Regions from separate parts of the Streptomyces sp. NPDC021115 genome, predicted to be linked through region 1. Evidence: riboswitches for the same ligand, from Rfam matches in the RefSeq annotation. Region 1 holds a riboswitch; each other region holds the start of a gene.
What was found. Region 1 has a riboswitch for cobalamin ahead of ACH4TL_RS31015 (cobalamin biosynthesis protein). Riboswitches for the same ligand answer to the same signal wherever they lie in the genome.
Positions count from the first base shown of each region.

Region 2: it holds a riboswitch for cobalamin, as region 1 does, so the genes downstream of both, metE (5-methyltetrahydropteroyltriglutamate--homocysteine S-methyltransferase) here and ACH4TL_RS31015 (cobalamin biosynthesis protein) in region 1, are expected to answer to the same signal.
Region 3: it holds a riboswitch for cobalamin, as region 1 does, so the genes downstream of both, cobN (cobaltochelatase subunit CobN) here and ACH4TL_RS31015 (cobalamin biosynthesis protein) in region 1, are expected to answer to the same signal.
Region 4: it holds a riboswitch for cobalamin, as region 1 does, so the genes downstream of both, ACH4TL_RS11755 (HoxN/HupN/NixA family nickel/cobalt transporter) here and ACH4TL_RS31015 (cobalamin biosynthesis protein) in region 1, are expected to answer to the same signal.

Region 1 covers NZ_JBIRQF010000012.1:167,782-171,760, forward strand. The annotation lists gene ACH4TL_RS31005 (putative cobaltochelatase) at 1-287, opposite strand, end outside; gene ACH4TL_RS31010 (cobyric acid synthase) at 361-1,890, opposite strand; gene ACH4TL_RS31015 (cobalamin biosynthesis protein) at 1,887-2,849, opposite strand; cobalamin riboswitch at 2,994-3,136, opposite strand; gene ACH4TL_RS31020 (hypothetical protein) at 3,314-3,580, opposite strand; gene ACH4TL_RS31025 (anion permease) at 3,596-3,979, opposite strand, start outside.
Region 2 covers NZ_JBIRQF010000002.1:987,862-991,840, reverse strand. The annotation lists partial or broken gene ACH4TL_RS10060 (FMN-binding glutamate synthase family protein) at 1-1,471, shown strand, start outside; cobalamin riboswitch at 1,540-1,764, shown strand; gene metE (5-methyltetrahydropteroyltriglutamate--homocysteine S-methyltransferase) at 1,930-3,979, shown strand, end outside.
Region 3 covers NZ_JBIRQF010000005.1:479,193-483,171, forward strand. The annotation lists gene cobG (precorrin-3B synthase) at 22-1,398, opposite strand; cobalamin riboswitch at 1,457-1,608, shown strand; gene cobN (cobaltochelatase subunit CobN) at 1,641-3,979, shown strand, end outside.
Region 4 covers NZ_JBIRQF010000003.1:375,238-379,216, reverse strand. The annotation lists gene ACH4TL_RS11760 (aconitate hydratase) at 1-1,435, opposite strand, end outside; gene ACH4TL_RS11755 (HoxN/HupN/NixA family nickel/cobalt transporter) at 1,585-2,679, opposite strand; cobalamin riboswitch at 2,707-2,908, opposite strand; gene ACH4TL_RS11750 (EamA family transporter) at 2,975-3,916, opposite strand.

The DNA of each region.
Region 1 (3,979 bases):
AGCTCCACCATCCGCGCGGGGCGCGCGTCCCCGCCGGTGGTCTCGTGCGGTCCGTCCGGGCAGCCCGGGTCGGGCGCGGCCGGATCGCACGAGAAGCGGCACCCGGGGACGACCTCGACCGGCGGCAGCAGGGTGGACAGCGCGCGCACCGCCGTCGACTTGGCCGTGCCCTTCTCGCCGCGCACCAGCACGCCGCCCACGGCGGGCGAGACGGCGTTGAGGAGCAGGGCGAGCCGCATGTCGTCCATTCCGACGACCGCGGTGAACGGGTAGGCAGCGGTGGTCATGCTTCGGTACCTCCTACGGTGCGTGCGCGGTCGGTGCGTACGGGTGCGGGGCGTACGGGGGCGCGTCGTGTGCTCAAGACGTCCCTCCCGGCGCTCCGGGCGGTACGAAGGGCAGCTCGTCCGGTACGCCGCCCTCGATGAGCCGCAGCAGCGCGTCCGTGTCCGCGTGTTCCTCGATCAGATCGCCCAGCCGGTCCAGCTGCTCCTCGCGCAGCTCCCCGAAGCGGGTGTCGGGGGCGGGGACGAACGCCCGGCCCGCCGCCCGCGCGACCCGCCGCAGGAAGGCGCGGCGGAAGCCGTCGCTCTCCAGCGAGCCGTGCCAGTGGGTGCCCCACACCGCGCCCACCCGGCAGCCGTCCAGGAACGGTTCGTCGCCCCCGTCGAGCAGTTCGGCGACCCCGTGGTGGATCTCGTAGCCCTCCACCCGCTCGCCCAGCGCCTCGCCCACCGGCCGGGCCAGGGTCTTGTCCGTGGCGAAGCGGACCCGTACGGGCAGCAGTCCGAGGCCCGCGACCGTTCCGGCCTTCGACTCGACCTCGTCCTCGATGTGCTCGCCGAGCGCCTGGAAGCCGCCGCAGATGCCGAGCACCGGCCGCCCCTCCGCGGCCCGCCGCGCTATCGCGTCGGCGAGACCGCGCTCCCGCAGCCACTCCAGCGCCCTGACGGTGCCCCGGGTGCCCGGCAGCACCACCAGATCGGCGTCGGTCAGCTCCTCCGGGCGGTCCACGAAGCGCACGACCACGCCCGGCTCGGCGGCCAGCGCGTCCACATCGGTGAAGTTGGACATCAGCGGTACGGCGGCCACCGCGACCCGCAGTACGTCCGCGCCGTGCGGTGGTGCGACGACGCTCTCGCGCACCGTGCCGCGCAGCGAGACCCGCAGCCCGTCCTCCTCGTCGATGCCGAGGCCGTGGGCGTACGGCAGCACGCCGACGGTCGGCCGTCCGGTGAGGTCGCGCAGCATGTCCAGGCCGGGTTCCAGCAGGCTCACATCGCCGCGGAACTTGTTCACCACATAGGCGGCGACATGCCGCTGGTCCTCCCGGGACAGCAGCGCGGTGGTGCCGAAGAACGACGCGAAGACGCCGCCGCGGTCGATGTCCCCGACCACGACGACCGGCAGCCCCGCGGCCCGGGCGAGACCCAGGTTGACGATGTCGGTGCGGCGCAGATTGATCTCGGCCGGGCTGCCCGCGCCCTCGCAGATCACCGCGTCGTGCGTGCGCCGCAGCTCGCTCAGACAGCCGGTGACGGTCTCCAGCAGCCCTTCGCGCCGCTCCGAGTGATAGCCCCTGGCGCTCATCTCGCCCACCGGCTTGCCGAGCAGCACCACCTGGCTGCTGCGGTCGCTGCCCGGCTTCAGCAGGACCGGGTTCATCAGGGCGCTCGGTTCGACGCGCGCGGCGGCGGCCTGCATGGCCTGCGCCCGGCCGATCTCGGCGCCGTCCCGGGTGACGAAGGAGTTGAGCGACATGTTCTGCGCCTTGAACGGGGCGACCCGGAGCCCTTTGCGCGCCAGCCAGCGGCATATGCCCGCCGTGACGACGCTCTTCCCGGCGTCCGAGGTCGTCCCCGCGATGAGCAGTCCGCCCCCCGAGGTCATCGGGTCACCCCTCTCTGGCTTGCCGCGGAGCGCCCCACGGCGGTGGCGAGCAGGGCGAGCGCCGACACCTGCCGCGAGAGACGGATCGCCCGCGGAATGTCGGCCACCGCCACGGGACGGCCGCCCGGATTCAGTACGGGACGGTGCTCGACCCGGCCCGCGTACGCCAGGGTGCCGCCCAGCCGCACCCCCAGCGCGCCCGCGAACGCCGCCTCCACCGGGCCCGCGTTGGGGCTCGGATGGCGTCCGCCGTCGCGCCGCCAGGAGCGCCACGCGCCGCGCGGATCGGGCCCGGCGAGGGCGGCCAGGGCGGCGGTGAGCCGGGCGCCGGGCCAGCCCGCGACGTCGTCCAGCCGGGCCGCCGCCCAGCCGAACCTGCGGTAGCGGGCCGACTTGTGGCCCACCATGGCGTCCAGGGTGTTGACGGCGCGGAAGCCGACGAGCCCAGGCACCCCGGCCACGGCCCCCCACACCAGCGCGCCCACGACCGCGTCCGAGGTGTTCTCGGCCACCGACTCGACGACCGCCCGCGCGATCTGCTGAGCGTCCAGCGCCTGCGGATCGCGTCCGCACAGATGCGGCAGCCGCTCCCGCGCGGCGTCGACGTCCCCGGCGGCCAGCGCGTCACCGATGGCCCGGGCCTCCCGTACGAGCGAGGTGCCGCCCAGCACGGCCCATGTGGCGGCGGCGGTCAGCGCGGCGTCGGCCGTACGGCGGGGCCCGGTGAGGGTGCGTACGGTACGGGCCAGCAGCGCGGCACCGGCGGCCGCGCCGCCCGCGCACAGCGCGGTGTGCAGGGCCCCGGAACCGCGGTGGTCGCGCCACAGCAGCCGCTCGGCGGACGCGGCGGCGCGCCCGAACGCGGCCACCGGATGGCCGCGGCGCGGATCGCCCGCGGCGAGATCACCGAGGAAGCCGAGAGCGGCGCCGCACGCGTACGAGGCGTGGTCGGCACGCATCCCTCAGACCGCCGTCACGCCTCTGCGGACGGGACCGCCGCCGGGCATATGGACAACGGATGGAGCTGACGGCGTGGCAGTGCCGGGCATGGCGGTATGTCCTCACTCAGGGTCCGCGCCCTGGCTCGACGTGACCGGCGGTGCGAGTCTCCTGGCTCCCGGATCCGCGGCTCTCCCGGTCTTCCAGCCCTCCTCGTGTACGGACGGCCGTGACCCCTCGCGGTGAGGGGAGAGCGCTCCCCGGTGACAGTGGCGGGACCGCGCCGGATTCTCACCGGCTTCCTCTTCTGCCGCCGTTTGGCTCGGGAAGTCCACCATGGGGCGCGAATGGGCGTCAACTCGCATGTGACCTGCGATGCCGGAGTGTGCCGAGGCCCACAGGCGCCCATCCGGCAAACGGCCGCGGGGCGGTGGGCGCCGATCCGCACCCACCGCCCCGCGGCCTTCTGTGGCGTTCCGTGGCGTCAGGCCACGATCAGATAGATGCCGTACGCCACCACCGCGGCGCACAGCGCGAAGCAGGCGTACGCGCCGGTGCGCGCCACCTGGGACGCGCCGCCAGCGCCGCCAGCGCCGCCAGCGCCGCCAGCGGCGGACGCCGCGGCCTGGGGCTGCGGCTGTGCCGTACGGGAGGTGCCGATGATGCCCAGGGTGAAGACCCCTACGACGCCGACCGTCACCGCGAGGCTGACGCCGAAGACCTGGCCGAGGGCCGCCCAGTCGATGTGCATGGTGTGTGCTCCCTGTCAGCTGGTGGAACGGGTGCCCGCGGTGGCGGGGGTCGGGGCGGAGGCGGACGAGCCGTCGTTCGTGTCGTCGTCGCCATCGGTGGCGGACGCGGCGGACCCGGCGGACGTGGTCTTCCCGGCGGGCGGCGGGGACACCGTCCGCAGCGCGGTGGTGATGACACCGGGCGACTCGACGGGCTCCACGCTCGGCGCGTTGACGTTCCCCGCGTCCACCGGCTTGCGGCGCGAGAGCACCCAGATGACGCTGCAGCCCACCACCGCGAGGACGGCGACGGCGGCGATGCCCCCGTTGCCCTGGTCGGCCAGCAGCGCCGCACCCGCGGCCACCAGACCGGCGGCCGGGAGGGTCAGCACCCAGGCGGCGACCATGCGGCCCGCGGT
Region 2 (3,979 bases), on a different contig from region 1:
GCTGGGGCTGCTGGGGACCCGGGACCTGCTGCAACGCCGCCACTCGGTGCTGCGCAACTATCCCGTCCTGGGCCACGCCCGCTTCCTGCTGGAGGCGATCCGGCCCGAGCTCCAGCAGTACTTCATCGAGCGCAACTTCGACGGGCGGCCCTTCGACCGGGACGTCCGCAGCATCGTCTACGAGCGGGCGAAGGGCACCGACGCCGAGGAGCCGTTCGGCACCGAGCGGGATGTGTACCAGCCCGGGTACGAGTTCCTGGTGCCGTCGATGGCTCCGTGCCCGGTGCCGGAAACGGTGCCGAGGGTGCGCGTCGGCGGGCCCGACTGCGGCCGCCCGTACGACATGGCGCTGCTGAACGTGTCGGCGATGAGCTTCGGCTCGCTCTCGGCGAACGCGATCCTCGCCCTCAACGGGGGTGCGGCGGCCAGGGGTTTCGCCCACGACACCGGTGAGGGCGGGCTGTCGGAGTACCACCTGCGGCCGGGCGGCGACCTGGTCTGGGAGATCGGCACCGGATACTTCGGCTGCCGCACCCGGGACGGCGGCTTCGATCCGGTTGAGTTCGCCGACAAGGCCGCGTACGACCAGGTGAAGTGCGTGTCGCTCAAGCTCTCGCAGGGCGCCAAGCCGGGCATCGGCGGGGTCCTGCCGGGAGCCAAGGTCAACGCCGAGATCGCGCGGGTGCGGGAGGTGCCGGAGGGGCGTACGGTCATCTCGCCCCCGTACCACCGGGTGTTCTCCACGCCGCGCGAACTGGTCCGCTTCCTGGCCCGGATGAGGGAGCTGTCCGGCGGCAAACCGTCCGGCTTCAAGCTCTGTGTGGGCTCGCGGCGGCAGTTCCTCGCCGTGTGCAAGGCCATGCGGGAGGAGGGCACGGCCCCCGATTTCATCGTGGTGGACGGGGCCGAGGGCGGCACCGGGGCCGCGCCACTGGAGTTCGCCGACCACCTCGGCGCGCCGCTCACCGAGGGGCTGCTCACCGTGCACAACGCGCTGGTCGGCGCGGGGCTGCGGGACCGGGTCAAGGTCGGCGCGAGCGGCAAGATAGCCACCGGTACCGACCTGGTCAAACGCATGGTGCAGGGCGCGGATTACGGCAACGCGGCGCGGGCCATGATGTTCGCCGTGGGCTGTATCCAGGCCCAGCGGTGCCACACCAACACCTGCCCCACCGGCGTCACCACCCAGGACCCCCGGCGGGCCCGCGCCCTCGACGTCGGCGACAAGACGCCCCGGGTGCGGCGTCTGCAAGAGGCGACGGTGGCGAGCGCGCTCCAGATCATGGCGTCCATGGGGGTCACCGAACCCGCGCAGCTGCGCCCGCACATGCTGCGGCGGCGTACCGACCCCGTCACGCACAGGTCCTACGAGGAGCTGTACGAGTGGCTTGCGCCCGGGCAGTTGCTCGCCGAGGCGCCCGCGTCCTGGGCGGCCGACTGGAAGGCCGCCGACCCCGACCGCTGGGACTGACCACCGGGTGTCCCAACTCACCATCCGAATGCCGGGCCGGGGCTCGGCACACCGCCGGACGGCGCCGTAGTCTTGCCGGTGCAGCTGGTTCGCCCCGTCCGCCAGGCGGGAGGCGTCGCAAGAGGGAACCCGGTGGGAATCCGGGACTGCCCCGCAGCGGTGAACGGGAACGACCGCCGTCATACGCACTGGACCCGGGGAAACGGGTCTGGGAAGCGACGGCCACTAGGTGTCCTCTTCTTCGGAGGACGCGCCCGTGAGTCCGAAGACCTGCCACCTGCCCGCGTGCGGACGACTCGTACGCGGACATCCCGGTGACCTCGAGGGCGGGTCGGCGTACATACCCGAAACGGACGACCGCGCTGTGCCGCGCGAGACCGTACCGCCGGGTTCGTCACCCTTCGCGCTCTCGTCCCGTTGCCGGGATCTCAGGGATTCATCTCGCGAAGGAGATCTCCGTGACCGACAAGCCCGCAGCCGCGGCAGCACGGGCCACCGTGTACGGCTACCCCCGCCAGGGCCCGGACCGGGAACTGAAGAAGGCGATCGAGGGCTACTGGAAGGGCCGCGTCACCGCCGACGCCCTCCGTGCCACCGCCGCCGACCTGCGCCGGTCCAACTGGCAGCAGCTGGCCGGGGCCGGTGTCGACGAGGTCCCCACGGGTGACTTCTCGGCGTACGACCACGTCCTGGACACCACCGTGATGGTCGGCGCGATCCCCGGGCGCCACCGGGCCGCCGTCGCCGCCGATCCGCTCGACGGATACTTCGCGATGGCGCGCGGGACGCAGGACATCGCGCCGCTGGAGATGACCAAGTGGTTCGACACCAACTACCACTACCTGGTCCCGGAGCTGGGCCCGGACACCGTCTTCACCGCCGACTCCGCCAAGCAGGTCGGCGAGCTCAGGGAGGCGCGGGCCCTCGGGCTCACCGCCCGGCCGGTCCTGGTCGGCCCGGTCACCTATCTGCTGCTCGCCAAGCCCGCGCCCGGGGTGGCCGCCGACTTCGAGCCGCTGACGCTGCTCGACCGGCTGCTGCCGGTGTACGCCGAGGTCCTGGCCGACCTGCGCGCGGCCGGGGCGGAGTGGGTGCAGCTGGACGAGCCCGCCCTCGTCCAGGACCGCACCCCGGCCGAGCTGAACACCGCCGCCCGCGCCTACCGCGACCTCGGCGCCCTCACCGACCGGCCCAAGCTGCTGATCGCCTCGTACTTCGACCGGCTCGGCGACGCCCTGCCGGTGCTGGCCAAGGCGCCGGTCGAGGGGCTTGCCCTGGACTTCACCGAGGCCGCCGCCACCCAGCTGGACGCGCTCGCCGCCGTCGGCGGGCTGCCCGGCAAGCGGCTGGTCGCCGGTGTGGTCAACGGCCGCAACGTCTGGGTCAACGACCTGGGGAAGTCCCTGTCCACCCTCGGCACCCTGCTCGGGCTCGCCGACCGGGTCGACGTCTCGGCCTCCTGCTCCCTGCTCCACGTCCCGCTCGACGCGGCGGCCGAGCGGGACATCGATCCGCAGATCCTGCGCTGGCTGGCCTTCGCCGAGCAGAAGACCACCGAGATCGTCACCCTCGCCAAGGGCCTGGCCCAGGGCACCGGCGCGATCACCGCGGAACTCGCCGCCAACCGGGCCGCCCTCGCCTCCCGTGCGAACTCCGCCCTCACCCGCGACCCGGCCGTCCGCGCCCGCACCGGCGCGGTCACCGGGGCCGACGCCCGCCGCTCCCGGCCCTACGCCGAACGGGCCGGGGCGCAGCGCGCCCACCTGGGCCTGCCGCTGCTGCCGACCACCACCATCGGCTCCTTCCCGCAGACCGGCGAGCTGCGTGCCGCCCGCGCCGGCCTGCGTACCGGGCGGATCGACACGGCCGGGTACGAGGAGCGCGTCAAGGCCGAGATCCAGGAGGTGATCGCCTTCCAGGAGAAGGCCGGTCTGGACGTCCTGGTGCACGGCGAGGCCGAGCGCAACGACATGGTGCAGTACTTCGCCGAACAGCTCAGCGGCTACCTCGCCACCCAGCACGGCTGGGTGCAGTCCTACGGCACCCGCTACGTCCGCCCGCCGATCCTGGCCGGTGACGTCTCGCGCCCCGAACCGATGACGGTGCGCTGGACGACGTACGCCCAGTCCCTCACCGACCGGCCGGTCAAGGGCATGCTCACCGGTCCCGTCACCATGCTGGCCTGGTCCTTCGTCCGCGACGACCAGCCGCTCGGGGACACCGCGCGCCAGGTCGCCCTCGCCCTGCGCGACGAGGTGGCGGATCTGGAGGCCGCCGGGACCTCGGTCATCCAGGTCGACGAGCCCGCGCTGCGCGAGACGCTGCCGCTGCGGGCCGCCGACCGGGCGGCGTACCTGGCGTGGGCGACGGAGTCGTTCCGGCTGTCCACGGCGGGCGTCCGCCCGGCCACCCAGATCCACACCCACATGTGCTACGCCGAGTTCGGCGACATCGTGCGGGCCATCGACGACCTCGACGCGGACGTCATCAGCCTGGAGGCCGCCCGCT
Region 3 (3,979 bases), on a different contig from region 1:
TGTCGTTGCTGATGCCGTTGCTCATGCGGTTTCGCGGGCCGTCGCCACGGCATCCGCCAACCGCTCCGCCGCCACGTCCGTCCCGCGGCCGCTCGCGCCGTCCGGCTCCCGCGGGTCGCGCACGGTGAGCCGGTAGTCCGTACCGGAGGTGGCCAGCGCGTCCACCCAGCGGCCGCCGGGGTGGCCGCAGCGCCGCTCGCAGCCGGAGAAGTACACCGGCGGCGCGTCGGGGGAGCGGGGAGCGCCCGTACGAGGGGCGTCCGCCACCGCGCGCGCCGCGTGGGCGCGCACATCGGCCAGGGACTTGGCGCAGCCCGGCTGCCCCGTGCACGCGCCGACCCCGACCCATGGGGAGTCCGGATCGGTCACCAGCCCCGCGTCGGCCACCTCGCGCGCAGCGGCCCGCGCGCCGTCCGCGGTGAACCCCGGGAGCACCACGCCGCGCCAGGGTGTCACACGCAGATCGCCCGACCCGTGCCGGGCGGCGAGCCCGGCGAGCAGCCGCCACCGCGCCGCGCGGACCCGGCCCAGGGGAACGAGGACGGACACGGCGTGGCGCCCGTCCGGCCCGGACACCACGCCCGGCGCGGGCGGCGCGCCGGGCTTCGGCGCGCTCGGCACGTCGTGTCCGATACGTACGGCTTCGACACCCTCGTCCGCGAGTCGCGCCGCCAAGCCCTCGGCCGTCACGGCGTGTTGCGCGGGCAGTTCGCGCACCCGCCACGCCCGCGTACCGCTTTCCCGGGTCCGGGTCAGGAACTCCACGGCGGCCAGTGCGGCGGCGCGTGATGCGTCCTCCGCCCGCACCTCCAGCGCACACCCGGAGCCCACGCCCAGCACCGCTCCGTCATCGCGGGTTGCGATCAATGTCACATCCGCGCCGAGTGCGCCCACATCGCCTCGGCCGTCGTCCATCGCGAACAGGAAACGGCCCGACAAGCCGGACAGCTCCGCCCACGTACCGGCGCACAGCGCGGCGTCCAACTCCCGCGCCCACGCGGCGACATCGCCGCATCCGGCGCCGTCAAGGCCGCTCAGCGGAGACGCCACGATGTTGCGCACCCGGTCGTACCGGTCGGAGGGCAGCAGCCCGGCGGTCCGCAGCGCGGCCGCCAGCTCGCCGCCGCATCCCGTGTCCAGGCCCCGGACCTGGAGATTGCCCCGTGAGGTGAGGTCGAGCCGACCGTCCCCCAGCTCCTCGCACACCCCCGCCAGCGCCTCCGCCTGACCAGCCGTCAGCAGGCCGCCCGGGATGCGGACGCGCGCCAGGGAGCCGTCGTCCGCCGGGTGCAGCCGCAGCGCGCCGGGGCAGGCGTCATCGCGTCCGCGCGCCCGCCGCGAGGGCGCTCCGGAGGGCGCTTCATCCGCAAGTGGGCCGGTTGTCGGGGGGAGGGACATGGCGGCGAGCATACCGACGTCCGGTCGGCCCTCACCGTCCCGTACCAGGTCAGCAACGCCTACTATGCTCTTCGGCGGGCCGTCTGGCCCGCCGGACGCACAAGACGGCGTCTAGGGGAGGAAACCGGTGCGAATCCGGTGCGGTCCCGCCACTGTGAGCACGACAGCCCGCCGTGCGAGCCAGGAACTCCTGCCGTCTTCCAACCCGCCCGGGGCGCGGACCCCGAGGAAGGCACTGAGCCATGATTCTGCTGCTGTCGACGTCCGACACCGACCTGCTCAGTGCCCGCGCGGCCACGGGCCCGGTGCCGTACCGCCTCGCCAACCCGGCGCGGCTCCCGCTCGACGACCTGCCCGGCCTCCTCGACGGGGTCGAACTCGTCGTCGTGCGGCTGCTCGGTGGCATCCGTGCCTGGGAGGACGGCCTCGAAACCCTGCTCGCCGGCGATCTGCCCGTCGTCGTCCTCAGCGGTGAACAGGCCCCTGACGCCCAGCTCATGGAGGCGTCCACGGTCCCCGTCGGGATCGCCGCCGAGGCGCACGCCTACCTCGCCCACGGCGGGCCCGCCAACCTCGACCAGCTGGCCCGGTTCCTGTCCGACACCGTGCTGCTCACCGGCCACGGCTTCGAACCGCCCGCCCCCGCCCCCACCTGGGGCCCGCTGGAGCGCACCGCCCGCGAGGACGTGACCGGCCCGACGGTCGCCGTGCTCTACTACCGGGCCCACCACATGAGCGGCAACACCGCCTTCGTGGAGGCGCTGTGCCGGGCCGTGGAGGACGCCGGGGCCCGCCCGCTGCCGCTGTTCGTCGCCTCCCTCCGGGCCCCCGAGCCCGAGCTGATCGACGCCCTCGGCGCGGCCGACGCCATCGTCACGACCGTGCTCGCCGCGGGCGGCACCCGCCCCGCCGACGCCTCGGCGGGCGGCGACGACGAGGCGTGGGACGCGGGCGCGCTCGCCGCGCTCGACGTCCCCGTGCTCCAGGCGCTGTGCCTGACCTCGCCGCGCAGCGCGTGGGAGGAGAACGACGAGGGCCTTTCACCGCTGGACGCCGCGACCCAGGTCGCCGTCCCGGAGTTCGACGGACGGCTGATCACCGTGCCGTTCTCCTTCAAGGAGGTCGACGAGGACGGGCTGCCCGTCTACGCCGCCGATCCCGAGCGCGCCGCGCGTGTCGCCGGAATCGCGGTACGACACGCCCGGCTCCGCCACATACCGGCCGCCGACAAGCGCCTCGCGCTCGTCCTGTCCGCGTATCCCACCAAGCACTCCCGCATCGGCAACGCGGTCGGCCTCGACACCCCCGCGAGCGCCGTCGCCCTGCTGCGCCGACTGCGCGCCGAAGGGTACGACTTCGGCCCCGAGGAGGGCGACGGGGCGCTCCCCGGCCTGGCCTCCGGCGCCGGAGACGAACTGATCTACGCCCTCATCGAGGCAGGCGGCCACGACCAGGACTGGCTGACCGAGGAGCAGCTGGCCAAGAACCCGGTCCGCATCCCGGCCGCCGACTACCGCCGCTGGTACGCCACGCTGCCGCGGGAGCTGCGCGACGCGGTCGAGGAGCACTGGGGCCCGCCGCCCGGCGAGATGTTCGTGGACACCAGCCGCGACCCCGAGGGCGAGATCGTGCTCGCCGCGCTGCGCCACAACAACCTCCTGGTCGTCATCCAGCCGCCGCGCGGCTTCGGCGAGAACCCCATCGCCATCTACCACGACCCCGACCTGCCGCCCTCGCACCACTACCTGGCCGCCTACCGCTGGATGGCCACCCCCGAGGCCGACGGCGGCTTCGGCGCCGACGCCATGGTGCACCTGGGCAAGCACGGCAACCTGGAGTGGCTGCCGGGCAAGAACGCGGGGCTGTCCGCCGCCTGCGGCCCCGACGCCGCACTCGGCGACCTGCCGCTGATCTACCCCTTCCTGGTCAACGACCCCGGCGAGGGCACCCAGGCCAAGCGCCGCGTCCACGCCACCCTGGTCGACCACCTCGTCCCGCCGATGGCGCGCGCCGACTCCTACGGCGACATCGCCCGGCTGGAACAGCTGCTGGACGAGTACGCCGCCATCTCCTCCATGGACCCGGCCAAGCTGCCCGCCATCCGCGCCCAGATCTGGACCCTGATCCAGGCCGCCCGGCTCGACCACGACCTGGGGATGGAGGAGCGGCCCGACGACGAGGGCTTCGACGACTTCCTGCTGCACGTCGACGGCTGGCTGTGCGAGGTCAAGGACGCCCAGATCCGCGACGGACTGCATGTCCTCGGCGGCGCGCCGACCGGCCCCGAGCGCGTCAACCTCGTGCTGGCCATCCTGCGCGCCCGCCAGATCTGGGGCGGTACGTCGGCGCTCCCCGGGCTGCGCGAGGCGCTGGGCCTGGACGAGTCGGCCGCCACCCGCACCGGCGCCGACGAGGCCGAGGAGCGCGCCCGCACCCTCGTGCAGGCGATGGAGGACGCGGACTGGGCCCCGGAGGCAGCCGAGAAGGCTGTCCTGGACCTGCCCGAGGTCCAGCGGGCCGCGGTCATTCCGATCCTGGAGTTCGCCGCCCGCGAGGTCGTGCCGCGCCTCGCCGCCACGAC
Region 4 (3,979 bases), on a different contig from region 1:
GGGTGTCCGGCAGCGGATCGAGATCGGGCAGCGCGGAGATGTTGGGGCCGCGCCGCAGCCGGACGCGGTGGGCCTCGTCCGGTGGCAGCGGCGGCTCCAGCATGGCGTCGTTGACCGACGGCGGTACGGGGGCGTCAGGTGCGGGCGGGTCCGCCGAGAGGCGGTCGGCCCAGTCGCGCGGGTCCGTGATGACACCGGTCAGCGCGGAGGCGGTGGCGGTCTCCGGTGAACACAGCCACACCGCGTCGTCCTCGGTGCCGGAGCGGCCGGGGAAGTTGCGCGGGAAGGTACGCAGCGAATTGCGCCCCGCCGCGGGGGCCTGGCCCATGCCGATGCAGCCGAGACAGCCCGACTGGTGGATGCGGGCACCGGCGGCGATCAGCTCGAAGGTGGCACCGGAGCGCGTGAGGTCCTGGAGGATCTCGCGGGACGTGGGGTTGATGTCGAAGCTCACCCCGGGCGCCGTCTGCCGCCCGGCCACCATGGCCGCGGGGACGGCGAAGTCCCGGAAACCGGGGTTGGCGGAGGAGCCGATGACGGCCTGCCCGATGGGTTCCCCGGCGGCCTCCCGTACCGGCACGACGTTGCCCGGGGAGGTGGGGCGGGCGATCAGCGGCTCCAGGGACGACAGGTCGATCTCCTCGTCACGGTCGTAGGCGGCGTCCTCGTCCGCGACGATCTCCACGAAGTCCGCGCCCCGCCCCACCGCGTCCAGGAAGCCGCGCACCGCGTCGTCGGAGGGGAAGACGGTGGTGGTGGCGCCGAGTTCCGCGCCCATGTTCGCGATGACGTGCCGGTCCATGGCGGTGAGGGAGGCCAGCCCCGGCCCGTGGTACTCCAGCACGCGGTGGACGCCGCCCTGCACCCCGTGGCGGCGCAGCATCTCCAGGATCACGTCCTTGGCGCTGACCCACGGCGGCAGCTGCCCGGTCAGCCGGATGCCCCAGATCTCCGGCATGGTGAGGTGGAGCGGCCGTCCGGCCATGGCGAGGGCCACTTCCAGTCCGCCGGTGCCGATGGCCAGCATGCCCAGGGAGCCGCCCGCGCAGGTGTGGGAGTCGGATCCGGCGAGCGTTCTGCCGGGGGCACCGAAGTGCTGCATATGGGTCGGGTGGGAGACGCCGTTGCCGGGCTTGGAGAACCACAGCCCGAAGCGGCGGGCGGCCGAGCGGAGGAAGAGATGGTCCTCGGCGTTGCGCTCATCGGCCTGGAGGATGTTGTGGTCCACGTACTGGACGCTGACCTGCGTACGGACCCGGTCCAGCGCCAGCGCCTCCAGCTCCTGCATCACCAGGGTGCCGGTGGCGTCCTGGGTGAGCGTCTGGTCCACGCGCAGCGCGATCTCCTCCCCCGGTTCCATGCGGCCGGACACGAGGTGGTCGCCGATCAGCCGCTGCGTCACGCTGCCGTGCGCGCGGCCACGGGGCTGAGCCATGGCGGTACCGCCTTCCCGGTGCGGCGCGGCCGGACGTTCCGGGCGCCACCATGCGGGTTCCCGTATCCCGGCGGCCATGCCGGGCCCGCCCGGGCACAGTCACCCGGACGGGCGTCGTGGCTTCTCCGGCGCCCCGGTACGGGACGGGCTCAGCCGCCGTCGCCCTCCGCGGTGGCGGTGCGGACGGTCCAGCGCTGCTCGACCTTGGCGATGCGCCAGTAGGCCAGCGCCGCGGCCCACACCACGACGAACAGGCCGACGATGATGAAGCCGACGTTGTCCAGGTTCAGGGCGGAGATCCAGCCGGTGACGGAGTCCCGCAGGGCGAGCTTGTCGTGGAGGACGCTCACCAGCTCGATGGTACCGATGAGGAAGGCCACCGCGATGGACAGACCGGTGATGGCCAGGTTGTAGAACACCTTGCGGACCGGGTTGGAGAACGCCCACTGGTAGGCGAAGTTCATGAAGGTGCCGTCGAGCGTGTCGAACAGGCTCATCCCGGCGGCGAAGAGCAGCGGCAGGCACAGGATCGCGTACCAGGGCAGCCCGGCGGCGGCACCGCTTCCGGCCATCACCATCAGGGTGACCTCGGTGGCGGTGTCGAAGCCGAGCCCGAAGAGGAAGCCGAGGGGGAACATCTGGCCGGGCCGGGTGATGGACTTGGTGAAGCGGCCCAGGACGCGGTTCATGAAGCCGCGCGCGTCCAGGTGCGCCTCCAGTTCCGACTCGTCGAACCGCCCGGCGCGCATCGCCCGGAAGACCCGCAGGATGCCGAGCAGGGCGACCAGGTTGAGCGCGGCGATGAGGTAGAGGAACGTCCCCGACACCGTGGTGCCGACGACGCCGAGGACCTGGTGGGTGCCGGAGTTCTCGTTCATCAGGGTGCCCGCCAGCTGGGTACCGCCCGCGACCAGCGCGGCCAGGGCGACCACCACGCTGGAGTGGCCGAGCGCGAACCAGAAGCCCACCGACACCGGCCGCTTGCCGTCGGCCATCAGCTTGCGGGTGGTGTTGTCGATGGCGGCGATGTGGTCGGCGTCGAAGGCGTGCCGCATGCCGAGGGTGTACGCGGTGATCCCGAGGCCGACGCCGAACGTCCTGGTGCCGGCCTCGTAGTGGCGGGGCGCGACCACCAGGAAGAGCAGGCCGAAGGCGACCGCGTGCAGGGCGACGATCACCGCCAGCAGTCCGGCGGTCCGGACGGTGTCCTCGCGCCGCCAGCGCGGTGCGGTGGGCAGGGTCATGCGGTCACGCTCCAGCACCTCGTGGATCACTTCGTGAGATGCCGCGGCCGGTCTCCTGGCTGACGGGTCGACGCGACCGCCCCTGCCTTCCCGGCCGCACCCGGCGGCCAGTGGCTCCGCGGCCCTGTCGTCAAGGCCGCGGAACGGGACGGGAACTCCCCGATCACAGTGGCGAGGGCCGCTCCGGTTTCGCACCGGCTTCCCGAACACCACGGCGCGGCAACTGTAGATGTCGCCCCGCAAAACCGGCAAGTGGCGCACCTGTCGCGAGCGGGACCGTCAGGCGCGCGAACCGTCAGGCGCGCGAGGTGAGGATGGAGAGCGCGTTGGCCACGACGATGGCACCGATGCTCGCCCACTCGGTCCACCCCAGGCTCTGGCCGAGGATGATCCACCCGACGACGGCCGCGAGGACCGGGTTGACGCTCATGAACAGCCCGAAGGTCTGGGCGGGCACCCGGCGCAGGGTGAACAGGTCGGCGAGGTAGGGCACGGCGGAGGAGAGGACACCGGCGGCGATCGCGTACCCGGCCGCCCCCGCGGTCGGCGGATGCTGGACGGCGACGGCGATGCCGACGGGCAGGAACAGCACGGCGGAGACCGCCGCGGCCGCCGCCGAGCCCTGCGCACCGGGGACGCGGCGGCCGACGGTGCGGTTGAGCAGGATGTACGACGCCCAGCACGCGGCGGCCAGCAGCCCGAGCCCGAGGCCCAGGTAGTCGGTCGAGGGCTGGGGGCGCATCAGGGTGACCACGCCCGCCAGGGCGACCAGCGCACAGCACGCGTCGGTGCGGCGGTGGGATGCGGACAGGGCGATGGTGAGCGGGCCGAGGAATTCCAGGGTCACCGCGAGACCGAGGCCGATGCGGTCGATCGCGCTGTACAGGGACAGGTTCATGGCACCGAAGACCAGGGCCAGCAGCAGTACCGGCCACCACTGTTCCTTGGTGAAGGACCGGAAGCGGGGGCGGCCGACGGCCAGCAGGACGACGGCGGCGACGTACTGGCGTACCGCGACGACGCCGGTGGCTCCGAGCACGGGGAAGGCGAGCGATCCGATGGCGGCACCGGTCTGGTTGGACAGGCCGCTGCCGGCCATGGTGAGCACCCCGGCCAGCGGCCGCCCGGCCGGTTCCCGGCCCGAGGCGTCGGGGTGTTCCGGGTGTGAGGTGACGGTCGGCTCGGCGCAAGCGGTGGCGGAGGCGGGGGCGGAAGCGGTGACGTGGGCTGCGTCCATACCCCGATCGTGCGGTCGCCCGACCGTTGCGCAAAATGCGTTGGCCGTCGCACCTATACGCTT